DNA from 4 places in the Paenibacillus sp. FSL R7-0312 genome. Region 1 is predicted to be linked to each of the others. Evidence: riboswitches for the same ligand, from Rfam matches in the RefSeq annotation. Region 1 holds a riboswitch; each other region holds the start of a gene.
What was found. Region 1 has a riboswitch for thiamine pyrophosphate ahead of MKX70_RS03625 (ABC transporter substrate-binding protein). Riboswitches for the same ligand answer to the same signal wherever they lie in the genome.

Region 2: linked by a shared signal. The riboswitch ahead of thiC (phosphomethylpyrimidine synthase ThiC) and the one ahead of MKX70_RS03625 (ABC transporter substrate-binding protein) in region 1 are both predicted to bind thiamine pyrophosphate.
Region 3: linked by a shared signal. The riboswitch ahead of MKX70_RS24445 (ABC transporter ATP-binding protein) and the one ahead of MKX70_RS03625 (ABC transporter substrate-binding protein) in region 1 are both predicted to bind thiamine pyrophosphate.
Region 4: linked by a shared signal. The riboswitch ahead of MKX70_RS28750 (thiamine phosphate synthase) and the one ahead of MKX70_RS03625 (ABC transporter substrate-binding protein) in region 1 are both predicted to bind thiamine pyrophosphate.

The regions. Positions count from the first base shown of each region.
Region 1 is NZ_JBBORE010000001.1:852,175-859,878, reverse strand. Features, by position in the region: gene MKX70_RS03635 (ABC transporter permease) at 1-476, opposite strand, end outside; gene MKX70_RS03630 (thiamine-binding protein) at 473-766, opposite strand; gene MKX70_RS03625 (ABC transporter substrate-binding protein) at 820-1,902, opposite strand; TPP riboswitch at 2,034-2,144, opposite strand; gene MKX70_RS03620 (hypothetical protein) at 2,215-3,675, opposite strand; gene MKX70_RS03615 (MFS transporter) at 3,721-4,929, opposite strand; gene MKX70_RS03610 (pyridoxamine 5'-phosphate oxidase family protein) at 5,090-5,527, shown strand; gene MKX70_RS03605 (EAL domain-containing protein) at 5,822-6,859, shown strand; gene MKX70_RS03600 (response regulator transcription factor) at 6,957-7,631, shown strand; gene MKX70_RS03595 (sensor histidine kinase) at 7,628-7,704, shown strand, end outside.
Region 2 is NZ_JBBORE010000001.1:1,189,303-1,197,006, reverse strand. Features, by position in the region: gene hisF (imidazole glycerol phosphate synthase subunit HisF) at 1-177, shown strand, start outside; gene hisIE (bifunctional phosphoribosyl-AMP cyclohydrolase/phosphoribosyl-ATP diphosphatase HisIE) at 174-890, shown strand; gene hisJ (histidinol-phosphatase HisJ) at 905-1,732, shown strand; gene MKX70_RS04980 (ribose-phosphate diphosphokinase) at 1,755-2,702, shown strand; gene MKX70_RS04975 (tetratricopeptide repeat protein) at 2,948-4,693, shown strand; gene trxB (thioredoxin-disulfide reductase) at 4,757-5,710, shown strand; TPP riboswitch at 5,783-5,889, shown strand; gene thiC (phosphomethylpyrimidine synthase ThiC) at 6,058-7,704, shown strand, end outside.
Region 3 is NZ_JBBORE010000001.1:5,554,088-5,561,791, forward strand. Features, by position in the region: gene MKX70_RS24435 (DHA2 family efflux MFS transporter permease subunit) at 117-1,637, opposite strand; gene MKX70_RS24440 (TetR/AcrR family transcriptional regulator) at 1,983-2,648, shown strand; TPP riboswitch at 2,717-2,819, shown strand; gene MKX70_RS24445 (ABC transporter ATP-binding protein) at 2,932-3,714, shown strand; gene MKX70_RS24450 (ABC transporter permease) at 3,695-4,471, shown strand; gene MKX70_RS24455 (ABC transporter substrate-binding protein) at 4,468-5,547, shown strand; gene thiM (hydroxyethylthiazole kinase) at 5,623-6,420, shown strand; gene thiD (bifunctional hydroxymethylpyrimidine kinase/phosphomethylpyrimidine kinase) at 6,448-7,275, shown strand; gene thiE (thiamine phosphate synthase) at 7,272-7,704, shown strand, end outside.
Region 4 is NZ_JBBORE010000001.1:6,600,206-6,607,909, forward strand. Features, by position in the region: gene MKX70_RS28725 (fumarate hydratase) at 1-1,362, opposite strand, end outside; gene yfbR (5'-deoxynucleotidase) at 1,467-2,093, shown strand; gene thiH (2-iminoacetate synthase ThiH) at 2,192-3,313, opposite strand; gene MKX70_RS28740 (thiazole synthase) at 3,345-4,109, opposite strand; gene thiS (sulfur carrier protein ThiS) at 4,193-4,396, opposite strand; gene MKX70_RS28750 (thiamine phosphate synthase) at 4,393-5,055, opposite strand; TPP riboswitch at 5,169-5,271, opposite strand; gene MKX70_RS28755 (SDR family oxidoreductase) at 5,467-6,339, opposite strand; gene MKX70_RS28760 (NUDIX hydrolase) at 6,548-6,976, shown strand; gene MKX70_RS28765 (amidohydrolase family protein) at 7,080-7,704, shown strand, end outside.

The DNA of each region.
Region 1 (7,704 bases):
CTTGCGCCGGCCATTTTCATATAGTTCAACATTACCCGGTCGCTTTGCGCCAGCCCGCCCATGGCCGCTACAGCAACTGGGAAGAAGCAGACGAGGGTGATCAGGACGATTTTGGGCAGCAGGCCGAAGCCGAACCAGATAATCAGCAGCGGTCCAAGGGCAATGGAGGGCACATTCTGGCTGAGGATCAGCAGCGGATAGAGTGCTCTTTTGAGCCAGGGCAGCAGATGGAGCAGCAGGGCGACAATGAGGCCGATGCCGGTGCCGACCGGGAAGCCGATCAGGGTCAGGCGCAGCGTTGCGGCCGTATGCGCCCAGATCCCGGAGGCGTTGCCGCGTGATTCACGCGCGATATCGGACGGGCTCGGCAGCTGCCAGGCCGGGATATGGAACACCGATACCGCAATTTGCCATGCGCCCAGAAAAAAGATGACCGCCACAAGGGGCGGCCAGATTTGTCTCCAGGTGCTTCTCACGGCCGGTATTTCTCCGTCAGCTTGTCCATGCTAATACCGCTGGGATTATGGGCGATCTTGATCTGGGAGATCACGCTCGGGCTGCCGGAGGCAATCAGTGCCTCATGCATCTGACGTACAACTTCCAGCAGCTCCGTGAGCTCGCCTTCCATGGTAGTATCAAGCGGATTCACCTGGTGCTTGACCCCCGACTTCTGAATTACCTCAATCGCAGTGTCCACGTAAGGGATCGAATCCTCATTGTTTGGAGTCTTGGGAATTACCTGAATGCTAAGCAGTGTATTAGCCATTTATTATTCATTCCTCTCATGTAAGTTAGGGTCAGTATTATTCCACCCGGTGTTTACTGGCCTTCCGGCAAAAATTCATTCGTAAATGTACTTGCGGCATCCAGCGGTTTGTCCAGCAGCTTCAGGCCGTACATCCACTCTGCGTAATTCTGCCAGATTTCAAGCTTCTGCTCCCCCCAGCGGGCGGCATCGTCCTTGTATTTCGGGCTGAGCCATTTCTGGCTGGCCAGCACCAGCTCGGGATCAAGATCAGGCACTGCATCGGACAGGACTGTGGCCGCCTCTTCCGGATGATCGATCGCGTATTGATATCCTTTCGACGTAGCTTTGAGGAAAGCCTTCACCACTTCCGGATGCTCGGCAATTTCCTTCTCACTGGTGGTCAGCACCGGTGTGTAGTAATCCAGCTGCGGCGCATAATCCTTCAGGTACAGCATATCCAGCGGCTCGCCGCGCAGTTCGGCTTCGATCCCGGTCCAGGCGTAGAAGATCCAGGCAAAGTCGATATCGCGTTTCACCGCAGTGAAGAAGTCGGCTTCACCAATGTTTACCAGCTTCACTTTTTTGACATCTCCGCCTTCCGGATCCATGATCGCTTTCATGGCCGCTTCTTCCGCAGGAGAGCCCCAGCCTCCGTAGGTTTTGCCTTCGAAGTCTTTCGGCGTCTTAATATTGCGGTCCTTCGGAGCGGCAAAGCCGGAGGTATTATGCTGAATGATAGCGGCGATAGATACGAGCGGCACATCCTGCAGGCGGGCCAGGGTGAGCGCCTCCTGTGCACTGATGCCAAACTGGGCTTCACCGGAAGTAACCATCGTGTCAGACCCGGCAGCGCCAGGCTGCACAATCTCTACATCCAGACCTTCCTCAGCGTAATACCCCAGCTCCTTGGCGGCATACAGGCCGGTGTGATTCGTGTTCGGCGTCCAGTCCAGCGCAATCTTAACCGGGGTAAGCTCTATAGGCGCGTCGGTGGTACTGGCGGCTGCGGTTGCTTCAGGTGTAGCGGTGCTGCTCCCGGCGGCAGGTGTGCTGCCTCCGGCATTTCCTGCGTTACTGTTTCCGCCCCCGCATCCGGCTATCGCAATAACCAGCATAGAGCTGAGCAGCAGCGGTAATACTTTTTTGACTCCCATTTCTCTTCTCTCTCCTTCCAGCAATCCCTAGTCTTCCAAAATTCAGAGTAACCCATACCAAAAAGCGCCCCGGAGACCGGGACGCCAGTTACTTGCGCAAGGTGAGCTCAACTTCAGGCCTATGAAGGGGCTCGGGGTTGAATGAAGATTCCTACGCTGGCATTATCCAGATCAGGTATAAGGGTCAGTATCTTGTGGGATACAATCTCAGCCGGCCAATTCCAGCACCCCTGGTTCTATGAAGTTCACGGGTATTGCTATGTTCTTACGGTGTATTATAGACGCCAGCTTCCTGGTTGTCCAGCCTCCCCCTCAATCCCTATCATAGAACCGCTTCTTACGGCGGCTGCGTATTCCGTTCCACACCTCTCTCAGCGTCAGGCCCAGACTGACTGCGATCCCGGAGAAGGTGAGGAACAGCGCCAGGTACTCAAACGCAGAGTACTCCAGCATTTTGCTCCAATCGATCGGTGCCTTCAAGTCCTCAATGACCTGATTCATCCCGTAAATCCCGCTTATTACCGTAAATACAGTCAGGACCATCAGCAGCGTATCCCGGCGTTTGGCCTGGAATTTATCCTGATACTGGAACAGGTCATTCAAGGTCATCTTCACTTCATCGAACAGGGCGTCGTTGCCGTAAACCTTGCGCAGCTGGAAGAAGATCTCCCGTCCCTGCGACTGCGAAATCAGCTCCAAAAAGTAGAATTTGGCCGAGAACTTATTAATCAGGAAGATCAGATTCTCGATCTCGTCATAATCGTGGTTGATGCGCAGCCGGGAATGCAGATTGGCCAGCTTCAGCAGCACGATTTTATGAAAAACACTCAGCAGAAGCCCATAATAATACTCCCCGTACATCTGGTTAATCAACGGGGTGGCGATGTCAGATTCGGCCCGGCTCAGGCAGCAGAAGGTCTGCTCATTGGTCATATAATAGGTGTCCGGCCCCCAGCGGCTGTAGCAATGTTCAGAGGTGTACTGCTCGATATATTCGGGATCGCTGGCACTGGTATAAGGCTTGCCCTCCATACTCAGCCCATCCAGCTGGGAGGCACGGTAGCGCAGCAGGGTACTGATCTCCTCCGATTCTTCTTCGCGGTTGAAGCCGTAGAAAGCCTGCACCAGCATCCGTTCGTCCACGAAAAAAGGCAAGGTCTCGAAATACGCGCCATCGATCTCCGCAGGGTCGAGAAACGGCTCCAGCCCGGCAATCAGATTCTTGAATACGAAATCCTCCACCTGGCCGAAAGACTTCTTATGACAATGGATAAAGGACTGCTTATCCTGGTAGGATACGTCCTCCAGTGTACGGAAGCGGTCGGCGAATTCCAGCGCAGTGCTGAAGGAGAGATGCTCTTCTTCAATAGCCGTTCTTATGGTCAGGAAGCCCAAATCAAACGGACAGAGGAACACATCCGTGGACAGCACGCGGAAATTTACGGATTGAAACGGCATTTCAAGCTGGCACTGCAGATTGTTCACCCGGGAAAAGCGGCGGAAGGAATCAGCATCCTTCTCACGCGGAAAGAGGACATGAGCGGCGAACGGCAGGTAGCTGCGCTCCATTCTCTCATGGGAGACGCAGTAGCCCTCCCCGTAATAGGCATGCTCAAGATCCTTGTTATCGAGAAAAAAACGCGTAAACCCGTCCTGCTGCAGACGCTGGGCCAGTTCTTGGTCCTGTCCGGCCTTGAGGGAGAAGGGGAAAATGAATTGCAGCAATGCAGTATGCAGCAGCGGTTCGGGTCTGTCGGAGTGCAGCTCAGCCATATACGGATTCCGTCCTTATTCACAGGATATTGATCTCTTGCTATATTACCCGATTTTCCAGGCAGCCACGCTAAGCAGGAATAATACGGCGGCAAAAGCGGCCAGAAGCCCTGAGGTCTGGGCCACCTGCATATGGTCCATGGACCAGCCGGTCAGCAGCGGCAGCACCGCGCCGCCGATTCCGCCCGAGGCGATCATGATGCTTGGCGTGGATTCCTCCGCACCGGGCAGCAGCTTGCTTGCGAAGACTAGGGCGATGGAGAAGATGCCGGACATGAACAGCCCGAGCAGCAGAATGACGGCGAATGCGGCAATCCGGTGCTCGGCGAACGGGAAAATAACCAGCAGCAGCAAAGCGGCGAAGCAGCTGAGGAGCACGTAGATGCGGTAGGAAATCCGCTCGGCAACCACACCGGCGAACAGTCTGCCCGCCGACATAGCCAGCCAGAAGAAGGTAACCGTCAGCGCTGCCGCAGCTTCGCTCATGCCCAGCTTGGCGATGAAGATCGCCGGCATGAAATTGACCAGACTCATCTCGGTACCTACATAGAGAAAGAAGAAGACGATGAACAGTCCAAGGAGTACCCACTGTTTGCCCTTGTACGGCAGGCGTCCGGATTTACCGGCAACGGATACTGTTCCGGGTGCTGTTGCGTCTGCGAAGGCAGCGGCAGCGGCAGTGCGTAAAGGCCGCTCATCCAGCACACCCTGGAGCGGACCGAAGCTGCTCTTCGCCCAGAAGAGCAGTGAAACCAGAGAAAAGGCGGCAACGATCAGGAAAGCCAGCCTCCAGCTGCCGGCGGCAATCAGCGGACTTGCGGCCAGCGGCATGAGCAGTGCGCCTACACCGAACAGCACCTCCAGCCTGCTCATAGCAATTGCTGTTCCTTCGGTGATTGCTGCGATAATAATCGTGCCGATGACGGCTTCGATCATGCCGAAGCCGAAGCCTGCGGCTACCGCAATCACGTACATCCAGCCCCAGGGCGGGAGGAAGGCATAGGCCGTTTCGGCGCAGAGCAGCATTCCGGTGGCGATCAGGATGCCGCCGCGTTTGCCGAAGCGGCGGTTCAGCAGCGGCGAGACCAGCACACCGGCGAGGAAGCCGCCGAACTGGCTGAAGATTAGCTCGCCTCCCGCACTGTAGCTGCGGTCATAATGCTGAAGCAGCACAGGCAGAATAGAGCCCAGTACCACATGGGCAAGCCCGATGACGAAATAGGAGAGACAGCCGATCCAGATTAATTTTTTCAAGGGGAGAGACTCCTTCTGGGTGAATTTATGAACATAATCCGGATTCATTATGAACCGAACGGGTACACTATAATAAGCACAGTTTTTATAATAAATCCAAACTGCGGATGTGAATATATAAACTTATGTTCACATGAATTCGAAAGGAGCTTTCTCGTCAATGGATAACAAAGAGCTGGAGAAAACGATCATACAGGCGCTGGATGACAACAAGTTCGGGTCCTTCGGCACGATAGAAGCCGGCAACAAACCTAAGGTGCGTTATATGGCGGTATTTCATGACGGATTGAACATTTATCTGGCTACGAACCGCAAGACCCATAAGGTAGAGGAGCTTAAGGATAATCCGAATGCTTGCCTGCTGCTGGGTTACGAGCAGGGTGGCGGCAAGGATGTGCTGGAGATTGAAGCCACAGTAGCTGTCACCAAAGATGAGGGTTTGCGTTCGAAAGTATGGAACACATCCTTGGAGCAATGGTTCAAGGGACCGGATGATCCCGACTATGTAATCCTGGAGCTATCTCCGACACGGATTGAATATATGGGTAAAAATAAGGAACACGGTGTATGGCAGGGAGCAGCTGCGGTATCCAAGTAAGTAAGCAACGGTACTGAAAGGACCCGGTCCATTATAATAATAGAGGCAATGTTTATGATCAGGCCTTTCCTGAGCCGTAGGGTTCGGGAAAGGCCTCGCCGTGTTGTGCAAATATAAGAAGTTACAGGTTTCACACGATAACTTATCCTTCTATTTCTCGCTGAAACGGATACCGTCCTTTAAAAAGGACGGTATCCGTTTCCACTTGTGCATCTCGCAAATAATAGATGGGACATGGGAAACCATGCTATACTTGCCTCAGTATTTTGACATCCTGAGGCGGAGGCGATTACTATGAATTGTGTTGACTGCGCTGACATAGACCCGATTGAAGATGAAGGGGAGCTGAAGCTGCGCCCCTATTCTGTTCCGCTTGCCGCTGCGGTAAGGAATGCAGGATATGAAGTATTCGGGACAAGCAGGACCTGTATCATCCCTTACCGCTCCAAAGAAGATTTGCTGGATCTGTTAGGACGGCTGGAGGTATTCGAGGAGCAGCAGCAGATCTCCTTGTCTTTGTGTATTAAGGGCAGAGGAGCCCGCATTTCTCTGGAGCGCTGGCTGACTCTCGATCAGCTGAAGGTCCGCTTTTCCAGCGAGAATCTGGTTTCGATTATTATGAGCCATGATTTCTGCAGCCACATGCAGCCGATTGTGAATTTCTCCGAAGAGATTATTGGCTTTGAACTGCTGCTGCGGCCGCTGCCGCAAGGGAATCATTTTCAGCCGTATGAGCTGTTTGAGATTGCCCGGCGCACAGGATTCCATTCCTTTCTTGACCGCGCCGCCAGGATCTCAGCCATTGAGACGAGTGCAAGAATGCTGCCGAAGGGCATCAAGCGGTTCATTAACTTCCTGCCCTCCTCTATTTATAATCCTAAGTACTGTCTCACGCATACCTTTGAGACGATTCAGCGGCTGGATCAGAATCCCGAGGATTATGTATTTGAAGTGGTGGAAACGGAAAAAATAAACGATATGTCGCATCTCCGCGCCATTTTTGCCGAATACCGCCAGCAGGGGATGCTGGTTGCGCTGGATGATGTCGGTGCGGGGTATTCGACGGTAGAATTGATGTCCAGCCTGCAGCCTGATTATGTCAAAATCGACCGTGATTTGATCAGCTTCTGCGATCAGAATAAGGGCAAGCAGACCATTCTGCGGGATATTATCTCCCGGGCCAGGGATTTCGGTGCAAAGGTGCTCGCCGAGGGAATCGAGCGCCGTGAGGAGTTTCTCTTCTGCCGTGACCTCGGCATGGATCTGGGGCAGGGGTATCTCTTCGGGAAGCCGGAAGAGAAGCCGCCGGCACATTTCGGATTCAGTGCCTGAATTAGCAAGATCCATTCTCCCCGGAGCGCAGCCCTGAACACTGCCTGTTTCCGGGGATTTGTTATGTTACTTGAAGGAGAGAGGGGAGAAATTCTGCGTGGGTGTTACAGTACTATATGTAGAAGATGACCGTGAGATAGGCAACGCAGTATCAGCGGATCTGCGGGAACGGGAGTATGCTGTCCGCTGGCTGGAGAGCGGAGAAGGCGCGCTGGAAGCGGCTGAGGGCTGCCAACTGGTGATACTGGATGTGATGCTTCCGGGACTTGACGGGTTCACCGTTGGTCAACGGCTGAAGCGGGCCTATCCGGAGCTGCCGATCCTGATGCTCTCGGCTCGCACCTCTATTGACGATAAGCTACAGGGACTGGATTTCGCCGATGATTATCTGACCAAGCCGTTTCATCCCGATGAGCTGGCGGCCAGAATGGAGGTCCTCTTAAGAAGAAGCGGCACTGCTGCACCTGCTCCCATGATGCTTAAGCATCTGGTGGTCAGGCCGGGCAGCAGTGTAGTTATGGAAGCTGCGAGCGGGCGGGAGATTATGCTTACCGGCAAGCAGTTCCAGATCTTCTCTTACCTGCTGCGGCATCTTGGGCAGGTTCTGACTAAGGAGCAGATTTATGAAGCCGTCTGGGGCGAAAGCTATATTGAAGGCGACAAGACACTTATGGTACATATCCGTTATCTGCGCGAGAAGCTGGAGCTTGATCCGGCTGCGCCGGAGATTATTGAGACGGTCAGGGGTATCGGTTACCGGGTGAGAGGATGAAGGGGTTAAGGCGGTTCCAATCTCTGCGCCGTTCCCTGCTCTTCCGTTATCTGCTTATTATTCTGGCTGCGCT
Region 2 (7,704 bases), 340 kb from region 1:
CTGCTGAGCATTCCTGTAATTGCCTCCGGCGGTGCGGGAAGAATGGATCATTTCTATGATGTATTTACCGCAGGCAAGGCAGATGCCGGACTTGCGGCAACGATTTTTCACTATAAAGAGATTGCTATTCATGATTTGAAGGCTGATCTGAAGCAAAGAGGGGTAGAGATCCGATGAGCGAGGACAAGAAAGACATAGCGCAGATCCAGCAGGAGGCATTGTCAGGTATCCGCTGGAATGAAGCCGGCCTGCTGCCGGCAGTGGTACAGGATGCCCGTACCCTGGAAGTATTAATGTTCGCCTATATGAATCCGGAGTCACTACGGCTGTCACTCGAGAGCGGCCAGACCTGGTTCTGGAGCCGTTCGCGTAGTGAGCTCTGGCATAAGGGCGGAACCTCCGGCAATACCCAGGCCATCACCTCGATCCATTACGATTGTGACAGCGATACGCTACTGGTGAAAGTTGTGCCGGAAGGACCGGCCTGCCATACGGGTGAGAACAGCTGCTTCTTCCGCGAGATTCCCCTCGATTCACCGGCAACAGCTGAAGCAGCTGGAGGTACAGTTAACTCCGCAGCAGCAGGCGATGACCGCTTTGCTGTACTGGGTGAGCTGGAGCGCGTAATTGCTGAGCGGGAAGTGAACCGTCCGGAAGGAGCGTACACTACTTATCTGTTCGATAAGGGCGTCGACAAGATTCTCAAGAAGGTCGGTGAAGAAGCCTCCGAAACCATTATCGCCGCCAAAAATAAAGATAATGCCGAGCTTCGCCTTGAAGTCAGCGATCTGATCTATCATTTACTGGTCCTGCTGCAGGAACGGAAGCTTCCGCTGGATGAGATTCTGGAAGAGCTGAGTGCCCGCCATGAACGGCCTCGCCGGGACTAGGAGGAAGGTTCAGCATGCGTATTGATTACCATACCCACCATGAGCGCTGCGGCCATGCCGTAGGGAAGCTTGAAGAGTATGTGCAGCGCGGCATAGCGCTCGGGCTGCAGCAGCTTGGACTGTCCGATCATCTGCCGCTTATCCATGTAGATCCGGAGCACTATTATCCCGAGATGGCTATGCCGCTTGCGGAGCTTCCGCGTTATGTAGAGGAATGTCTTACGCTGAAGGAGCGCTACCGCGGAACGATTGAGCTGCGGGTGGGGCTTGAAGCGGATTATATCGAGGGATATGAAGAGCAGATCCGCGAGCTTTTAGCACCCTATCCGTGGGACTATCTGATCGGGTCGGTGCATTTTCTCGGGGAATGGGATATTACGGACCACCGGCAGACCCATGGCTGGGAAGGCCAGGACGTGATGAGCGTCTACCGCCGATATTATGATGCAGTAGAGAAGTCGGCGTTATCGGGATTATATGATATTATAGGACATATGGATGTCATCAAAAGGTTCGGTTACGGGCCGCAGACTCCGGAAGGAAGAGACGAGGCCAGAGCACTGGAGCTGGAGACGCTTAAGGTTATATCCGGCAGCGGAATCGCGATGGAGCTGAATGCTTCGGGGCTCACTAAGCCTTGTGCCGAGATGTTCCCGGCGGAGCATGTGCTTCAGCAGGCGCTTGCGCTCGGCATTCCGCTCACCGTGGGCTCTGACGCCCATGACCCTCTGAAGCTGGGAGACGGCTTACAGGAGGCGCGGGAAATGCTGTGGCGCACGGGCTTCCGTGAACTGGCTGTGTTCGAAGGACGCCGCCGCACATCCGTTCCGTTCGAAGTATAAATTATAATCCCAGGAGGGTACTATGCATCATCAATTACGTATTTTTTCCGGTTCGTCGAATCCGAAGCTGGCCGCTGATATTGCGGAGCGCCTTGGCGCACCGCTGGGCCTGATTAAGCTGACACGTTTCAAGAGCGGCGAGATTTATGTGCATTATGAAGAGAGCATCCGGAACTGCGACGTATTTTTGGTGCAATCCCTGGCTCATCCGATTAACGAGCTGTTTGTAGAGCTGCTGGTCATGATCGACGCGGCCAAACGCGCATCGGCAAGAACAGTAAATATTATCGTTCCTTATTACGGGTATGCCCGGCAGGAGCGCAAATCTGCACCGCGTGAGCCAATCTCGGCCAAAATGGTTGCCGATGTGCTGACCACTGCAGGAGCTACCCGCGTGATAACTATTGACCTGCATGCAGCGGCTATCCAGGGATTCTTCAACATTCCCGTGGATCATCTGACTGCGCTTGATCTGATCAGCGGTTATTTGAAGATCAAAGGCCTCTCCGACCTGGTAGTCGTATCACCCGACGCGGGCCGCGCCTCCATGGCCGAGAAGCTGGCCAGCCGGCTGGACTCTCCGTTTGCCATCATGATCAAGAAACGTCCGGCCCATAACGAATCGGTAATTACCCATGTCATCGGAGATGTTGAGGGAAGAACGCCGATTATTATTGAGGATCTTATTGATACGGGAACCACGATCGTCAATGTGGTAGAAGGGCTGAAGGAGCGCGGGGCCCGGAACAGCATCGTCTGTGCCACGCACGGGCTGTTCTCCGGAGACGCGCTGGAGCGGATGGATCATCCCAATATCGACGAAATTGTCGTCACGGATTCTATTGCGCTGCCGGATGAGCATTCCAGCAGATTCTCGGTGCTCTCTGTTGCACCTATGCTGGCAGAGGCCACACGCATTATCATCGAAGGCGGTTCCATAGACAAGCTATTTAGAGACGCGGGGATATAGTCCCTGCGTTTCTTTTTTACAGTTATGCTGCAGCAGCAACTTTTCAAGCTTTTACCTCCCCTTAACTCTCCTCTCAGGTTGAGAATCTCACTTCCACATGTGGTATACTGTGTGAAGAAGACAGCCAAGTCCATAAATGGAAACGAAAAGAACACTTAAGACAGGGAGTATGGGTATATATTTGATACCGCTCTCCTATTTTTCGTTAGGCTAGGGAAGCTTACAAAGGGAGGTGCCTTGCTTCCATGATTGAGAAAACTTCAGAGAATGATACGGACAGCGGTAATGTGATTCCGGTCACTCTGGATGCCAATTTTTTCTTTGAAAGAGCCGTACGGTCGCTTGACCGCTTTCAATATGATAAGGCATTAAAGAATTTTCGCAAAGCTGTTGAATATGAGCCGGATAATCCGGTGAATCATTGCAACATGGCGGGTATATTATCTGAGATGGGTAATTACACAGCATCTAATGAGATTCTGACCCATGTACTGGAGAAGATTGATCCCGCAATGACCGAATGCCATTTCTATATGGCTAATAATTACGCCAATATGGAAAGCTTTGAAGAGGCGGAGCGTTCGCTGGTCACGTATCTGGAGGAGGATGCCAGCGGCGAGTTCATGGCTGAATCCGAAGAGCTGATGGAACTGCTGCAATATGAGCTGAACCGTCCTGCTCCGCTTGTGCGGATCCGCAGCCGTGAGGGTGTGGTCGAGCATGACCGGGCCCGCAGTCTGCTGGAGGAGGGCAAGTTTCCCCAGGCCGTAGAGCTGCTGGAAGAGATCATTGCGGCCTCACCGGACTTTCTGGCTGCGCACAATAACCTGGCCCTCGCTTATTTCTATATGGGCCGGTTTGCCAAAGCGAAGGAATGCCTGAACGAGGTGCTGAAGCAGGACCCCGGCAATCTGCATGCGCTATGCAATATGGCGATTTTCCTGCAGTATGCAGGTGACAAGGAGCAGCTGGATTCTCTGCTGGGCATGCTTGAGGCCACTGTGCCTTTTCATCAGGAGCATGTATTCAAAATGGCCACCACGATGGGTATCCTGGGCAGGCATACCGCAGCGTACAGCCACTTCCGGCGTCTGCTGAAGGATGAAGAGGTCGCCGGGGACGCCGGCCTCTATCATTACTGCGCAGCAGCGGCCAGCAACAGCGGCCTCTACACTGAAGCGCTGCGCTGCTGGAGACAGGCTGCGAAGCTGGACCCTGAGTCGGCCGTGCCGGCATTCTTCCTGTCCCAGCTCCAGCAAGCCCGTGGAGAAGACAGACCCATGCCTGCGGTCAGCTATAATTACCAATTGCCTTTCCAGGAGCAGCTCAAGCAGTGGAAGGGGAATACAGGCAAGTTCACCGAAGAAGTACGGAACAATCCGCTGCTGCGCGCCTCGTTCTTCTGGGCGCTGCGCTACGGTGATTCCTCCACGAAGCTGCAGGTGACCGAAGCGTTGCGCTGGATTGAGGATGAGGAGATGTCCGAGGTACTGCGCGGAGTTCTGGAGCATCAGCCGCTCCAGGAGGACCGGCTGCAGGAGGCGGCGCTGTTCAGCCTGCAGCGGCTGATTGGAGAGAATCTGGAAGCAGCAGCTCCTGAAGAAGAGCAGGTGCAAGCGGCTTCCAGCCCCAAGGGCCCTGCTGAATGGAAGGAAGACTGGCAGCGGATTATCGATCATACGGTGGCCATGATGGACCGGAGGTATGATGCTGCGCAGAAGAAGGATGCAGAGTTTATCTGGAAGCAGTTCATCGGCAGCCTGTATCCGGATGTACCGCTATTCCGCAATGACGGCGGTTGGTGTGCGGCACTGGAGTACCTGACTGCCAGGCTGCACGGGCGTCCGGTCACCTTCCGCGAGGCGGCACAGCGTTACGGCGTCTCGGTCTCCATGGTAAGTCGCTATGCACGGCGGATCGATAATGAATGCGACACCCAGGGCATGCTGCCGGGAACGGACGGCTTGTCGCCGTCCACCAATAATATTTGAATCCTTTTTTCAAATATAAGAATCTATATGTTTCTCACACCTACTTGTAAGGAGGCCAATGTAATGTACAAAACGATTGTAATCGGAACAGGCCCGGCCGGGCTGACTGCCGCGATTTATCTGGCGCGTGCGAACCTGAGCCCGCTCGTAATTGAAGGCTTGCAGCCGGGAGGACAGCTGACAACGACGACAGAAGTGGAGAACTTTCCAGGCTTCCCTGAAGGAATTCTGGGTCCTGATCTGATGGACAACATGCGTAAGCAGGCCGAACGCTTCGGCGCTGAATTCAAGAATGGCTGGGTAGAGTCGGTGGACTTCTCGCAGCGTCCGTTCAAGGTGACTGTAGACGGAATGGGTGTGCTGGAAGCGGAGTCGGTCATTATTTCGACCGGCGCCTCCGCCAGATACCTGGGTATCCCGGGTGAGCAGGAGAATGTTGGACGCGGGGTCAGCACCTGTGCGACCTGTGATGGATTCTTTTTCCGTAACAAAAAAATTGTCGTGGTCGGCGGCGGCGACTCTGCGATGGAGGAAGCCAGCTTCCTGACCCGCTTTGCTTCCAGCGTAACGCTGGTTCACCGCCGTCCGGAGCTGCGTGCTTCGAAGATCATGCAGGACCGCGCGCGCGACAACAGCAAGGTGTCATGGGCACTGAACCGCACGCCGCTGGAGGTAACCGTTGGTGATACCGGGGTTAAGGGCATCACCGTCCTTAACAATGAGACGGGACTTACCGAGCTGATGGAAGCGGATGGTGTATTTGTCGCTATCGGACATACACCGAATACCGCTTTCTTAGGCGGGCAGATTAACACCGATGCCAATGGCTATATAGTGGTTAATCCGGGCACCACAGAGACGAATATTCCCGGTGTATTCGCTTGCGGCGACGTGCAGGATACGCGTTACCGTCAAGCTATATCGGCAGCCGGAACCGGCTGTATGGCCGCCATGGATGCCGAGAAGTTCCTGGAAGGCACGATGGTGCATGACTGGAGCGAATCGCTCGATAAATAACCGGAGAAGGTTCTTGTTATTGACGGGTTTACAAAAAAATCCTATACCAGTAGAATGTATTTAATTAGATAAGATACCCACTAGGGGAGCCTGAATAGGCTGAGACGGGAAAAGTGAATTTCCGGACCCTTGAACCTGATCTGGATCATACCAGCGTAGGAAAGTGGAGTCGGACCTTTTTTGAATACAGTCTTATTGGGCTGTTCCTTTGATAAAGCCGCTCCAGGTGGAGCGGCTTTTTGACTTGCAAGAATTCGTATGCCTTGTGCTATACATGATTCTTCGGCTCAGTCTGCTGCGTGAAATCTTATCTGATTGGCTCATAGAGCGAAGAGGAGGAGATTAGAATGCCCGAAATGATGAAGAACGAAGAGGTGGACCTTTCCCGATTTCCTGCAAGCCGGAAAGTGTATGTAGAGGGCTCGCGCCCGGATATTCAGGTTCCGATGCGGGAGATCAGCCTCAGCAGAACGGAGGGCGTTGCCGGGGAAGAGGAGAACGAACCGCTTCGTGTCTATGACACCAGCGGAATTTACACCGATGCTGCGCAAGAAGCTGACATTCGGAGGGGGCTGCCGCCGCACCGTTTAGGCTGGATTGCGGAGCGTGGCGATTCGGAGGAATACACCGGAAGAGCTGTGCAGCCGGAGGATAATGGAATCCGCAGGGGTGGGCCACCCGAAGAAGCTTATCCAGGGCTGCAGCGGAGCCCCCTGCGGGCACGTGCGGGCCGCAATGTTACCCAGCTGTATTATGCGCGTCAAGGGATCATTACACCGGAGATGGAGTATATCGCGATCCGCGAGAATACCCGGCCGGAATTCGTAAGGGATGAGGTAGCCGCCGGACGGGCCATTATTCCGGCCAACATCAATCACCCCGAGAGCGAGCCGATGATTATTGGCCGTAACTTCCTGGTGAAGATCAATGCGAACATCGGAAATTCTGCGGTGTCTTCTTCTATTGAGGAGGAAGTGGAGAAGATGCGGTGGGCGACCCGCTGGGGGGCAGACACTATCATGGACCTCTCCACCGGCTCTAAGATTCATACCACCCGTGAATGGATTATACGCAATTCTCCTGTGCCTGTCGGCACGGTGCCCTTATACCAGGCGCTCGAAAAGGTGAACGGCATAGCCGAGGATTTAACCTGGGAGCTCTATCGCGACACGCTGATTGAGCAGGCGGAGCAGGGTGTGGATTACTTCACCATTCATGCCGGAGTCTTAAAGAGCTATATTCCGTTAACAGCCGGAAGAATGACAGGAATCGTATCACGGGGCGGCTCGATTATGGCCGCTTGGTGCCTTGCCCATCAGCAGGAGAACTTTCTATACACACACTTTGAAGCTATATGTGAGATTATGAAGACGTATGATGTGGCCTTCTCTCTGGGGGACGGATTGCGTCCGGGTTCTATTGCAGATGCCAATGACGAAGCACAATTCGCTGAGCTGGAGACGCTGGGAGAGCTGACAGCCTTGGCATGGAAGCATGACGTTCAGGTAATGGTTGAGGGTCCGGGGCATGTGCCGATGCACAAGATTAAGGAAAATATGGACAAGCAGCTCGAGATTTGCCGGGAAGCCCCATTTTATACTCTTGGCCCGTTGACTACCGATATTGCCCCCGGTTACGATCATATCACTTCGGCCATCGGGGCGGCGATGATCGGCTGGCTCGGGACATCGATGCTGTGTTACGTTACGCCCAAGGAGCACTTAGGCCTGCCTAACAAGAATGATGTACGCGAAGGAGTCATTACCTACAAAATAGCCGCACATGCCGCAGACCTCGCCAAGGGGCATCCGGGTGCACAGGACAGGGACAATGCGCTGTCCAAGGCGCGGTTCGAGTTCCGCTGGCGAGACCAGTTCCATCTCTCTCTGGACCCGGAAAGGGCGCTGGAGTATCATGATGAGACGCTTCCTGCGGAGGGGGCGAAGCAAGCTCATTTCTGCTCTATGTGCGGTCCTAAATTCTGCAGCATGCGG
Region 3 (7,704 bases), 4.7 Mb from region 1:
CCGAAATTGCATTTCTACATCAGTGGAAGACAAACTAAATGATCCACAACGCAAAACAGCGACCCTCCAGTAACGGAGAATCGCCGCCTTACTTCTTATGAATGTGAATGCACCTATTAACCGTGCATGATTTCAGGCAACGCTTTCTCCCTGGAGCCTCCGCTTTCTGGTTTGCGGCCCCTGCGCAGCAGCAGTCCAAGGACGGCGCCGCCTAAAGCTACAAAAATCATAATGTGGAAGGTGTCGGCAAAGCCTTGGGCCAATACAGTCTGCTTGGCCAGCTGCAGGGCTTCCTTCGAGACTCCGTCCACCGTCTGCCCGGCAGCGGCTGCCGCCTCCTGCATTTCAAGACCACGCGCGGAGGTTCTGGCCGTCAGAATCGTAACCAGTGTTGACACTGCAAGTGAGTTAATGACCTGCTGCATGGAGTTGGTGAGTGAGGTTACCCGGTTGACCAGATTGCCTGGCGCCTTGTTCAGCAGATGCGTATTCATCGGCATCATCATCATCCCCATCCCTGCACCGCACATGATTAGCGGAAGAATGAGATCACGGCTCTGGGTGGTCAGATCGACATGGGAATACTGAAACAATGCGCCAGAGACCAGACTGAGTCCGCAAACCACCAGCCAGCGCACCCCGATCCGGTCGAACAGAATTCCGGCAATCGGCATCATCAGCCCGGAAGCAATGGCCTGCGGCAGCAGGGTCAATCCGGTATCAAATGCGCCGAAGCCGCGGGCCTGCTGCAGAAACTGCGGCAGTAGAAATAAAGCACCATATAAGCCGAACTGGGCGATCCACTGCACGATAATTCCGGTGGTGAAATCCACGGATTTCAGAATCCGCAGCTCCAGTAAAGGGGTCCTGGAACGCAGCTCGGCAATGACAAAGGCAATCAGTGCAACAGCTCCCAGAGATAACCCGATTAGCGTTTTGTCCGAGGTCCAGCTCTGCGCACCCTGACTTACACCGTAAGTGAGTGAAGCAAAAGCCAGCGGTCCGAGCACCATTCCGAATTTATCCATGCCGGGAACGGTGTTCTTCGCCGCATTCGGCAGCTTTCGCAGCCCGATCAGCACACAGATAATACCGATGGGGATATTAATCAGGAAGATCCAGCGCCAGGAGTGGTATTCCACCAGCCAGCCTGACAATACAGGACCAATCGCGGGTGCGAACAGCACGGGAATCCCCATAATTCCCATAACAACGCCGACTTTACTCTTGGGAGCCAGTCTGTACACATAAGCCATCCCGACCGGGAGCACACAGCCCCCTCCGAGACCCTGCAATACCCGGAATACGACCAGCCATTCTGCACTGCTTGGCGTTGCACACAGAATGGAGCCGATCGTAAACACAATAACAGCTGTCAAAAAGACGTTCTTAGCCCCGAACCGGTCAGACAGCCAGCCTGACAGCGGAATGACCGAAGCCTGCGCCAGCATATACCCGGTTACAACCCACTGCAGCGTATGCAGGTCTGTATTGAAATCCACCACTAGTCTGGACAATGCCACATTCATTGCGGTACTGTCCAGCACAACCATAAATACGCCGGCAATAATAGCCAGCAGCGGAACTAGAATGCCGGATAACCGGAAATCGGCATCCTGCTTCAAGGTCTGATTCATACTCCTTCTCCTCCTGAATTGTCCGCAGTCAGCTACGTTGACCTGCGGGCAGGTTTGTCTATATAATTAGTGAACGGACAATTGTCCGTTATCGCATTTCATAGTCTACGGACAATTGTCCGATGTGTCAATTGTTTTACATAATTTCCTGTAAACAACACACAAGTTACCAGTGAATTACTTCGGGCTAGCGGAATACGTCAATTCCCCCTCACTTGATTCGTTACCGGCAGTATAGAGATTTATTAGAACTCACTGTAGGCATAAATGTTGTTTATTTTGCAGCTTTGATTCATGGATAGCCGGGTATCCGGATGGATTGTTGTATGACTGAAAGGGGATATTATGAAAAAAACAGAAACGGAAGTTGAACCTGTAACATCAGCAGCTCCCGAGAACACAGGGCACGCAGATAACGCTGCAAAAGAACCCGCCGATCCTTATATGCAGCGGATACTCGAAGCGGCCCGCCAGCTGTTCACCGAGAGCGGCCTCGAAGCTGTCAGTATGTACGGCATCGCCAAACGGGCCGGCATAGGACAGGGATCGCTGTACCGCCGCTTCACCGATAAGGGCGAAATCTGTTCGGCTCTGCTGCTGGACAGCACCGAGCAGTTTCTGTCGGGGATGGAACAGCAGCTTGCTGCCAGCGCCGGTGAAACGGCTGCCCTCGCGCATCTGCAGAGCAGCATTGAGCAGGTCGTTGGTTTCATTGAGCAATATGCGGAGCTCTTGAATATGATCAAATCTGAATTCACAGGCAAGAAGCAGCTTACCCAGTTCGAACATCCTTTTTTCCAGCGGCTCGGGAGGATTATGAGTGAACTTCTGCACCGCGCATCCGCGAATGGAGAGATTATCGGGATTGATCCCCGCTTCGCTGCCACAGCACTTATCTCTGTACTTAGTCCCGATCTTTACCTGTATGAACAGAAACGGAACGGATCCTCCAAAGAGGAAATCTCGCAGGGAATTGTTGCATTGTTCATAACCGGCCTCTCCAAGCGCTGAGTACAGGCTCTTTACAAGCGGAGGAATTATGGTATATTAAGTAGCAATTACGAATTCAATAGCACCTGTTATTTCACTAGGGGAGTCGGCCGACTGAGACGGAGCTTAAGCTCCGGACCCTTGGAACCTGATCTGGATCATACCAGCGGAGGGAAGTGGAGCAGAATGTATCAGCGGTTCCGCGTCTTTGCAAACTGACTGTACCTTCAGACCCATTCATTTCCTCCGGAAATGGATGGGTCTTTCTTGTTTTCGTAGCGTAATCACTTTTCCCTAAGGAGGCTTGCTTCTCCATCCTATGATCAACATCGCGAACCTGTCCTATTCTTTCGGCGCAGCTTCAAGGGCTCCGGTCTTCTCCGAAATCTCCATGAAGGTCCGCCGCGGGGAGTTCATCTCCGTCGTGGGGGCCAGCGGCTGCGGCAAAAGCACGCTGTTCAAGATTATCGCCGGCCTGCTGGAACCCGGCAGCGGCGAGGTTGCACTGCACGGGCAACCGTCCAAAAACACCTCGGAGCGGCTCGGCCAGGTCGGATATATGCCGCAGCGGGATCTCCTGCTGCCGTGGAGAACCGTGCTGGACAATTGCCTGCTGCCCTGGGAACTGAAGCGGAGCGGCTCCAAAGAGGAAGCCGTTATCCAGATTCGCAGCATGCTGCAGCAGTTCGGCCTTGGTGAGACCGGGGCTGCGTATCCGCATGAGCTGTCGGGCGGCATGCGCCAGCGGGTTGCGGTGCTCCGCACCCTTGCCGCCGGGAATGAGCTGCTCCTGCTGGACGAGCCGTTCGGGGCGTTGGACGCCATAACCAAGCGGGAGCTTCACCGCTGGCTGCTGGAATTATGGTCGGGACTGGAGAAGACTGTGCTGTTCATTACCCATGACCTTGAAGAAGCGCTTCTGCTTAGCGACCGCATCTATCTGATGACCGGCGGTGCCGGGGGCGGTATGCAGGAGTTCATCACCGGTCTCCCCCGTCCCAGACATCACAGTCTGAATTACGAACCGCAGTTTGTTGCCCTGCGGAAGGAGTTGGAGCTGAAGCTGTATGACAACCGTCTTTTATAGAAGATTGCTGCGGGAATACAGCCCGGCTATTCTGCTCGTGCTGCTGATCCTTGCAGTCTGGGAAACGGTGTCCCGGCTGGGGCTGATTCCTCCGTTCATCCTGCCGGCCCCCACTGCCATCTGGAGCGCTCTGATGGAGGAGCGGCGTCTGCTCTTCGGTGTGCACCTGCCCGCAACGCTGCTTGAGGTACTAACAGGCTTCGCTCTGTCCGTCTTCTGCGGCAGTCTGCTGGGAACGGGCATGCATCTATTCAGGCCGATGGCCAAGGCGCTGTATCCGCTGCTGATTATCAGCCAGACGATTCCGCTGGTTGCCCTCTCTCCCCTGTTTATCATGTGGTTCGGCTACACCTTGTGGAGTAAGGTCGCCGTAGTGTTCCTGACCGCCTTCTTCCCGGTGGTTGTCGGCACCTACGACGGGCTGGGCAAGAATACGGAGCAGTACCGCGAGCTGTTGTTGACGCTTGGCGCGAACCGCTGGCAGATTCTCCGCAAGGCTGCTGTTCCGCTGGCCCTGCCGTCCTTTTTCTCCGGACTGAAGCTGTCGGTAGTGTACTGTGTCATAGGCGCTACCATCGGCGAATGGCTGGGTGGCAGCCAGGGGCTCGGTTACTTCAGCCGGAGAATGGCCGGCAATCTGCAGAGTGCCGAGATGTTTGCCGCTGTTGTGCTGCTGTCCGCTCTTGGGATCACTCTGTTTCTTTGTATTGCTACGCTTGAGAAGTTATTTTTGAAGAAAAGAGGACGTTATTCATGACTCCAATCCGCTATACCCGTTATCTCTACCCCCGTAGTGCTCAACCTTATAAGTTGCTGCCTTATGTACTGCTACTGTCTGTTCTTTTGGTTCTGCCCGGCTGCGCCGGCAATAACGGGCCGACTGGCTCCGGCTCATCATTGGCATCATCCGCTCCGGCGGCAGCCGCAGACGGTACAGCCCATAAGCTGACGATCATGCTCGACTGGTATCCGAATGCCGTTCATTCCTTTTTGTATGCAGCTCAGAGTGAGGGGTATTTTGCCGAAGAGGGGCTTGATGTTGAGATACAGATGCCTGCCGACAGCAACGACGCGCTGAAGCTGGTAGCTGCCGGACAAGTCGATCTGGCCCTCAGCTACCAGCCGCAGGTGCTGATGGCCCGGGGAGAGCAGATTCCGGTCAAATCCGTCGCCGCTCTGGTACGGCATCCCCTGAACCATCTCATGGTTTCCGCAGACAGCGGAATAACCCGCCCCGGAGAGCTCTCAGGCAAGCAAGCCGGTTACTCCTCCATTCCGCTGTATGAAGCCATGCTGCACACTATGATCCAAACCGATGGCGGCGATCCCGCCTCCCTGAAGCTGATTGACGTTGGCTTTGAGCTTATCCCTGCCCTCTCCACCGGGCGTGTGGATGGAATTATGGGCGGCTTCATCAACCATGAGCAGCTGATATTAGAACAGGAAGGCCATCCTGTGCGTTCGTTCAATCCGGTAGACTACGGGGTTCCTGATTATTATGAGCTGGTGCTGGTCGCAAGTGACCAGGGTCTACAGGATTCCTCGGCATATTTCCAAAAGTTCATGAATGCTGCGCGCAAGGGTCAGCAATTCGTCACTAAGCAGCCGGAGCAGGCGCTGAAGCTTCTGCTGGAGCATCAGGATGCCACCGCACCGCTTGATGAAGCCATCGAGAAGCGCAGCCTGGAAATTCTGCTGCCGCTTATGGACGCCGGGTCACAGCCCTTCGGATATCAGGATACCGCTTCCTGGGAGAATGTCCGTAAATGGCTGAGCGAGGGCGGTCTGCTGGCAGAGGAAGTTGACAGTGCAGATGCTTTTATTAATTTATAGAACATGCTTTCGAAGTTAGTTTTGCGAAATGATCTCAAGCATGCGTATGCTATCAAACTTTCAGGAGGAATAATCATGTCTTTTGTATCTAAGGTACGGCAGGCAAATCCGCTCGTACATAACATTACCAATATTGTTGTGGCTAATTTCACCGCTAACGGACTGCTGGCGCTGGGGGCTTCCCCGTTCATGGCCGACGCACTGGAAGAGGTGGCGGATGTTGCCGCGATGTCCGGGGCGGTCGTGCTGAACATCGGTACACTGAATGAAGCCGCCATCGCTTCAATGGTGAAGGCCGGACAAGCCGCGAACCGGCATGGTGTCCCGCTCGTGCTCGATCCCGTTGGAGCAGGCGCTACACCGTACCGCACTGACGTTACCGCGAAGCTGCTCGGTGAGCTGCAGCTGACCGCTCTGCGCGGCAATGTGGCCGAAGTTGCCAATGTCGCCGGAGAGAGTTGGGCGAGCAAAGGCGTCGACGCCGGAGCAGGTGACGGCGATGTGATTGCCTTGGCGAACAAGGCTGCGCGGAAGCTGGACTGCGTGGTGATCATCACCGGCAAGGAGGATATCATTACCGACGGCACGCGCACCTACATCGCCAGCAACGGCCATTCCATCCTGACCCAAGTGACGGGAACCGGCTGTCTGCTCAGTGCCGTAGTAGGCGCATTTCTTGCAGTAAGCGGCGGGAATGCGCTTGAGGCAGCTGCCGAAGCAATCTCGTTCTACGGCGTGGCAGCCGAGATTGCCGCTGAAGCCGCGGAAGGACAAGGACCCGGCAGCTTCCAGATGGAGTTCCTGAATCAATTGTCCCTGGTCACACCAGATATCTACAGCAGCCGGTCACGCCTGCAGCTGCTTGAACAATAAACCGCACCTTATAGAGGAGAATATCCGATGACCCTTATACGTAAAGCGTTAACGATTGCCGGCTCTGACAGCGGCGGCGGTGCCGGTATCCAGGCTGATCTGAAGACCTTCCAGGAGCTTGGAGTCTACGGAATGTCCGCGCTCACTGCGGTCACGGCACAGAATACCTTAGGCGTTCAAGGTGTATATCCGCTGGAGCCGGAAGCCGTTGCTGCACAGCTGGATTCTATTGGGAGCGACTTGGCGCCAGATGCCATTAAGACCGGTATGCTGTTCAGCAGTAAGATTATCGGTGTTGTCGCGGATAAGGTGACAGCGTACGGCTGGCAGCAGCGGCTTGTGATCGACCCGGTAATGATTGCCAAGGGCGGGTCCGCTCTGCTGCTGCAGGAAGCCGTGCAGGCACTGATTAACGGATTGCTGCCTCTGGCACTTGTGGTTACTCCTAATCTTCCCGAAGCAGAGATTCTCACCGGGATGAAGATTAATGGAATAGCAGACAGAGAACAGGCTGCAAGACTCCTGCATCAGATGGGGCCGCAGTACATTGTTCTTAAGGGTGGACATGATCCGTCAGGCGATCAGCTGGTGGACCTGCTCTATGACGGCCGGGAATTCCAATATATGACCAGTCCGCGGATCGAGACCAGGCATACGCATGGGACCGGCTGTACTTACTCGGCGGCAGTGACGGCAGGACTTGCGCTCGGCCACTCCATTGATGAAGCGGTTCATACAGCCAAAGCCTTCATTCAGGCAGCTATTGAGGACAGTCTGAACCTCGGGGCAGGACACGGGCCGACCAATCATTTTGCTTACGGGAACCGTATCAGATCAAGGGGGCAGCAGCTATGAAACGAATGGACCGTGAGGATATACGCAAGCTCCTTAAGGTATATTTCATTATGGGCAGCGTGAACTGCCGCATCTCTCCAGCCGAGACTTTATCTGCCGCAGCAGACGGGGGAATCACCTTATTCCAGTTCCGTGAAAAGGGTCCCGGTGCTCTGACCGGCGCTGCTCTGCTAGAGCTTGGCCAGCAGCTCCGGGCAATCTGCCGGGACCGGCAGATTCCGTTCATCGTCAATGACGACCTGGAGCTGGCGGTAGCACTTGATGCAGACGGGGTCCATGCCGGCCAGGATGATCTGCCGGCCCGGACGATCCGCCAGCGGCTCGGCGAGCACAAGATCATCGGCGTTTCCGCCCATAATCTCGCGGAAGCGCAGCAGGCTATTGCGGACGGAGCCGATTATCTCGGGGTCGGTCCGGTCTACCCCACCT
Region 4 (7,704 bases), 5.7 Mb from region 1:
AGGCTCCTCGCGGATGCTGGTGGTCGGACCTGCAGCCTTCACATGCCAGCCCTCCTCATCCTTCAGCATGACCGGGCCACAGTGATAGATGACCGCACCGTTCAAGTCCACGGGGGCGTCGTGATCCATCAGATATTTGTGCAGGGCATCGCGGCCGGTGTGCATCTCGCCGGAGAGAATAACTACATCACCAACGCGCAGGCTGCGGATATCCTCCTCGCTGATCGGTGTGGTCAGGCGGATTTCGCGCGAACCACCCGATGCGGCAGCAGGTTCGATTTCCTTGCCGTTACCGGGGACAACAGCATCAGAAGCAGCTTCCCCAGTTCCTGACAAGATAGCCGGAGCCGCAGGAATCGTTGCATCCTCTGGAATCATGCCCTGCGAAACACCATCAGCAGCAGAGACCGCTACCGGTTCAGCTACTTGCACTAAAGCCTCTTCCCCATCAACAGAAATACCTGTGCCGCTCTCATAGAGCCATTCCTTAATGTCCCCGGTTGCCGGATTCACCAGTATCCCCTGACGGCGGAAGGCCCAGCAATTATAAGCTACCGAGACAAAGAAGCTCGCCGGCAGACGGTTCATAACTCCGATTTTGCAGCCTAACAGCGTAACTTCACCGCCGAAGCCCATCGTGCCGATCCCGAGCTTGTTGGCATTCTCCATGATGTAATCTTCCAGCTTGCCCAGATCTTGGGTGGGATTCACATCCTCGACCTTGCGGAACAGCTGCTTCTTCGCCAGCTCATAACCCGTTGTACGGTCACCGCCGATGCCTACGCCAATGAAACCTGCACTGCAGCCCTGGCCCTGCGCCTGATAGACCGAATGAAGAATACATTTGCGAATGCCGTCTAGATCTCGTCCGGCTTTGCCCAGACCCTCCAGCTCTGCCGGGAGACTGTACTGAATATTCTTATTCTCGCAGCCGCCGCCCTTCAGAATGAGCCTTACATCAATGCCTTCCTCTTCCCACTGCTCGAAATGAATCACCGGCGTGCCTGGACCCAGATTGTCCCCGCTGTTCTCGCCTGTAAGGGAATCTACGGAATTGGGCCGCAGCTTGCCGTTCTTCGTCGCCCGGATTATCGCGCTATGAATATCCTTCTTCATCTCTATCTGATTCACGCCAACCGGCGTATGAATTATAAAAGTCGGCATCCCTGTATCCTGGCAAATCGGCGATACCTGGAGCTCGGCCATGCCGATATTCTGGGCAATCGTGGTCAGTGCCAGTCCGGAACGGGTCGCCCGGTCTTCCAGCGCACGCCCTTTAGCAACCGCCCGGCGTACATCACCCGGCAAATTCGTGGAGGTCTCTACGATCAGATTATAAATGCTGTCTTCAAAATGCTGCATCTTCATTCAGTCTCCTCTCCATCTGTTTCAAGCTGCCCTAACTCTGTTACAATTAGTTATTATCATATCATATTAAGCCGCTCATGAAAGGGGTTACTTAAAAATTGAACTACCATTTCTCTGCCTATCTCTACCGGCTGCAATATATCCAGCGCTGGAGCCTCATGCGCAGCACCGCCCCGGAGAACGTGGCGCAGCATTCGTTCCAGGTGGCCCTGCTGGCGCACATGCTGTGCACCATCGGCAATGTCCACTTCGGCCGGTCGCTGAACGCCGACCGCGCATCCACAATGGCGTTGTTCCACGACGCCACCGAGGTATTCACCGGCGACATCGCCACGCCGGTGAAGCATAACAACCCGCGGCTGCTGTCCAGCTTCCGCGAGATGGAGCGGGTCGCCGCTGAACGCCTCGCGGCGATGATCCCGCCGGAGCTGAGCGCAGTCTATGCGCCGCTCCTGCAGCCGCAGGACAGCCCGCCCGGCTCTGAGGATGCCGGACTGCTGCGCTACGTCAAGGCGGCGGATGTGCTCGACGCATATCTGAAATGCGTCTGGGAAACCGCCGCAGGCAACCGCGAATTCGCGGCCGCCCGGGAGCAGACAGGCGCGAAGCTGCACGGGCTTGCCCTGCCGGAGTTGGAGTATTTCCTAACTCATATGGCTCCGGGGTTTGAGCTGTCGCTGGACGAGCTGTCTTCAAGAATGCGCCCGGAGAAGCCAGCCGACTAGCCGGAGACCGTGCGGCCGCTTGAAGAATGCAGCATCGTACGGACCGCTTCGCCCAACAATGCAAATAACCCGCCGTGAGGCGGGTTATTTGCATCCAGTTAAGGCATGGCTAAAGGCTCATCCAGGATGTCCCAGTCCTTGAACACCGGCTGCAGCCCTTTTGTCTCTAGCATCTCCTTAATCTCATGCACGCTGCGGTTGTCCGAGATTTCAAACTGCGGAGTCCCGCCTTCCAGGGAATGTCCGCCTACTTCGGTGGATACCCCTGCAGACATCTTGGTGATGCCGAGATGGACCAGATGATCGCGCAGGGCTGCCGGCTCCCGCGTGGACAGTGAAATACCGGAACGCGGCAGAAACAGGCGGTAGGCCAGTATAATCTGCACCAGTGCACGGTCGGTTACATCACTCTCTGGATTAAATTCCCCCAGGTACGGCCGAAAACGGGGAATGGACAAACCGATTTCGCACTCCGGATACTTGTCCTGCAAATACCTGGCGTGCAGTGCAGTCGCGAGAGCCTCCTGACGCCATTCGTACATTCCCAGCAGGGCTCCGATATTTACCGAGCGGAATCCGGCCAGGCAGCCGCGCTCGGGCGCATCCAGACGGTTGCGGTACACCCGCTTGGGGCCCTTCACATGCAGCTTGCGGTAGGTTTCCTGATGATAGACCTCCTGATACAGCGTCAGACCGTCTACTCCTGCCTGTCTGAGGTCAGCGTATTCTTTGGTAGTGAGCGGATTCACTTCAATGCTGACTGAAGAGAAATAGCCGCGGAGCACCTCCACGCAGTCTTTCACGTAATTGGCCGGACTTTGATTCCGGGATTCTCCGGTCAGAATCAGAATGTGGCGCAGCCCTGTGGCTGCGATCGTTTCCGCTTCCCGCCGGACCTCCTCCAGTGTCAGTTTTTTGCGCGGAAAATCATAGATAGAGCTAAAGCTGCAGTAGGTACAATGGTTGACGCAGAAATCAGCCACATACATCGGTGTAAACAGCTGCATCACATGACCGAATTGAGCACGTGTCAGTCTATGCGCCTTCTGCGCCATCTCTTCCAGGTAAGGCTCTGCTGCCGGTGACAGCAATGCCATCAGCCCGTCCTCGTCCAACTGCTCCAGACGAAGTGCCCGCTTCACATCGAGCGCAGTATACTGCTTCCATACCCCCTCATAGGAATGCTTGTCCATCCGGTTCAGCCTATCATAAAAGCTCATGTCCTTCCTCCCTCTTCTTAAACAGCATCAGTCAGGCCAGAAATCCGGTCAGCGGCGAAGAAGCTGCGGCTGTCTCTTCCACCGGACCCAGCCCGGCCAGATAGGCCTTCCGCCCCGCCGACACCGCTTCGCGGAATGCCTCCGCCATCAGCTGCGGGTCCCGGGCGGTGGCAATTGCCGTGTTCAGCAGCACAGCGGCTGCGCCCATTTCCATCGCCTCAGCAGCTTCGGAGGGTCTGCCAATACCAGCATCCACGATGATGGGCAGACCCGTTTCTGATATCAGAATCCGGATCAGCTCCTTGGTCTGCAGCCCGCGGTTAGAGCCGATTGGCGCTCCCAGCGGCATGACGGCTGCAGCTCCGGCCGCCTTCAGCCGGAGTGCGGCTGACAGATCAGGACTCATGTAGGGCAGAACAACGAAACCCTCAGCAGCTAAGATTTCCGTGGCTCTGATCGTCTCGGTATTATCAGGCAGCAGATATTTCTGATCATTGATAACCTCAATCTTCACCCAGTCTCCCAGCCCCGCTGACCTTGCCAGCCTGGCAATGCGTACCGCTTCCTCTGCGGTGCGTGCACCAGAGGTATTGGGCAGCAGGGTCATGTGGGAAGGAATATGGCTGATGATATTCTCCTTGCTCTCCGGATCTACCCGGCGCAGGGCAACCGTAATAACCTGTGATCCCGAGCGGGCAATCACTTCGGGAATAAGGGTGTTGCGGCTGTATTTTCCGGTCCCGATGAACAGTCTGCTCGTTATAGTAACTCCTCCAATTACCAATGGATCTTGCATCATATCGCCTCCTGTGATAAGTCACTGCCTTAAGCTAAATTACGTATCTGCATTGTTCCGTCTGCTGCGCGTGCAAGGCCCGCCTAGCCTCCGCCGACAAAATGAACCAGTTCAACATGGTCCCCCTCATCCAGAAAGGTATCTCCATAAGCATCCCTGCCGACAATCTCACCATTCAGCTCCACAATAACCAGCTTCCCGGTCCACTCCGGGCGGGCCAGAAGATCAGCCAGAGTCCGGCAGCTCTCTTCATACCTTCCGCTGCGTCCGTTAACAGTCAAATTCATTCCTGTTCACCTCCTTTGCCCGGTGCGGGGGCTTCATTCAGGACTTCAGCACACGCTGCGGCCTGAACGGATGATCTGTAGGCCTCAGCGGCGCCAGCAGGGTCCGTCGCTCCGCATATCCCGGACATTACGGCTATTCCGGCAGCACCCTTTGACAGAACTGACCTGGTATTGCCCGGTGTGATGCCTCCGATGGCAATCAACGGTATACTGCTGCAGCGGACGGCCACTTCCAACTGCGCCAGGCCCCGTTCCCGCTGTCCGGGCTTGCAGGCCGTGGGGAATACATGTCCATACAGACAGAAGTCCGCTCCCTGCCGTCCAGCGCGTGCCGCTTCCTCCTGGGAATGCACCGACCTGCCCAGCCGCAGGCCCGGGGCAATGCCGCGCGCCCCGGCAGGCGGCAGACTGTGCCAGGCCAATTGGACGCCGGCTGCCCCTGCTGCCAAAGCCACATCTATCCGGTCATTAATGACCAGCTTAGAGGGCGGAACCCCCGCTTGCAGCAACCGCTCTGCGGCAGCCAGAAGCTCCTGTGCGGACAGAGCTTTTTCCCGGAGATGGATATAATCCACCATGGGATGTACAGCAGCAGCCAGTTTGGCATACTGCTCCGGATTCAGCCTCCCGTCCGAGATCAAATGGATTTCTTTCAACACCTTCACCTCCCCCTCTATACGGCATTCCGGAAAATACAAAAAGACCGCCCCCTGTATCAGGAAGCAGTCCGGAATATAAGCAGGAATACCGGGTAAGCCGTTACCCCCGCTGCATTATTCATTCTCCACTTCCCTACGCTGGTATAAACCAGATCAGGTTCAAAGGGTCCGAACAGATATGTTCGTCTCAGCCTTGCGGCACCCCTAGTGATCGTTCATATTCTATTGTTCTTGCAGTTTGTATATTAGCATATTATTCCTGTAAGAGCTATTCTTTAATAGATTCAGTTATTAAATCCAGCAGGTTTAAGCGGCAAAAAAGCCAGCCTTCCGGCTGACTTTTCATCTGTTTGAACCTTTGATGCCTTAAACCTGTATAAACTTATCCGGCTTACAAAGCAGTGCCCATGGTCAGCCGTTAACGATCTCGCCACCGTTCACATGCATGACCTGACCGCTCACATAAGAGGAATCGTCAGAAGCCAGATATACATAGGCCGGCGCCAGCTCTTCCGGCTGTCCCGGACGCTTCATCGGCTGGGTGCCGCCGAATTCACTAACCTTCTTCGCGTCAAACGTAGACGGAATCAGCGGCGTCCAGATCGGTCCCGGTGCTACCGCGTTCACGCGGATACCTTTGTCCGCCAGATTCATCGACAGGGAGCGGGTGAAGCTGAGAATCGCTCCTTTGGTGGACGAATAGTCCAGCAGCTGCGGGCTGCCACGGTACGCCGTAATCGATGTGGTGTTGATGATCGTGGAGCCTTTTTTCAGATGGGGCATCGCTGCCTTGGTCAGATAGAACATGGAGAATATATTCGTCCGGAACGTCCGCTCCAGCTGCTCGGCGGTAATGTCCTCAATCTTATCCTGCGGATGCTGCTCTGCCGCATTGTTAATCAGGATGTCCAGCTTGCCGAGTCCCTCAATGGTTTTATTAATCAGATCCTGACAGAAGGCCTCAACTCCGATATCACCGGAGATCAGAATACACTTCCGCCCCTCCTGCTCCACCTGGCGTTTGGTTTCTTCCGCATCTTCATGCTCATTCAGATAGGATATCACTACATCCGCCCCTTCTTTGGCAAAATGAACGGCGACGGCACGACCGATTCCGCTGTCCCCTCCGGTAATGAGCGCGGCCTTGCCCAGCAGCTTGCCTGCTGCCTTGTAAGCCGAGGTTTCAAACTCCGGAAGCGGGTTCATCTCGCTTTCAATTCCGGGCTGCTGGTCCTGTACCTGTGGAGGCAGGGTTTTGACGGGTTGTTTGCTGGTGTCTGGCATAATCCATTCTCCTTTCGCTGTACCGTTATACTGTTTTACTAATCATGTTAGGATGGCTAAAAGTCTGGTGTTTATGCATCATACTTACCTAGCAAAAAACGCTTTACGTTATTTTACTTACCACATAGGGCAGCCGGCCAAACAGAAAATCTTCAGTCCAACGCGTTCCCCGGTGCATTATAGAGCCTGCAGAAGGAGAGTTATCCTCATGTCCAAAAAATCAAAAACCATCATCGTTGCCGACAAAGGTGTCATCCTGTACCAGGGCAGAATCCTCCTCGTCAAGCGGGCTGCCGCCGATTCTGCAGGTGCCGGAAGCTGGGAATGTGCCGGAGGCAAAATCGAATTCGGTGAAAGCCTGGAGGCTGCACTGGAAAGAGAAATTCTTGAGGAAACCGGACTTTCGTTTACGACAGAACGTATCCTTTACGCGGTAACCCTGCTCACGGACCCTGCAAGACAGGTAGTGATTATCACCTATTTATGCCGTGCAGCCCGTGACGAAATCCAGCTCTCGGAAGAGCATACCGATTACCGCTGGTGCACTTTAAGTGAATTACTCACCCTGCTGACGCCCCAGATTATCACTGACTTTCAGGAACACGGCATTTTTGAGCTGGAAGGGTTGATACGGTAAGTAATGAACGGTTTCTATGAGAATATTATATATATCCGGACATTCTTATATCCTATACTTTCTCTTGGAAGTCTTCAGTCTTCACGGGAGGGTCAGTTCTGCCATGGGAAATGAAAATGAAATTATACGATTGACTAACGCGACGTTAATCGACGGAACCGGGCGTCCGCCGCTGTACAACGCGAGCATTGAAATTGTTAATGGCCGGTTCGGTACGGTTGCCGGGCAAGGGAGCAGCAGGCTGGAGCATAACCCAGTCACGGTGATAGATCTTGAGGGGCTTGTCGTCCTGCCGGGATTTATTCATACCCATGCACACACCGGCTTCAAATTCATTAATAACGAGCCGCTTCACGGGTACCACAAGGAATATTTAGCTGCCTGCCTCTCAGAAGGAATAACCACGATCCGTGACGAGGGGATGACAACTGCAGCAACGCTTGATGACGTGATGGTACATACAAAAGCGCTGGACCGCAGATCTTTTCCCCGAATAATCACAACCGGCAAAGTCTTCACGGCTCCCGGCGGGTATGGCGGGCAGGCCCCTATCGGAGTTGGAAGTGCGGATGAAGCCAGATTGAAGGTCCGCGAGGTATTAGAACAAGGGATACATTGTATCAAAACAGCGCTGGAAGACGGTTATGATCCCGGGACAATCGGACTGCCGCAGCTGAATCAGGAGCTTCTGGAGAGTATCTGCAGGGAAGCCCGGAGCATGGGTGCTT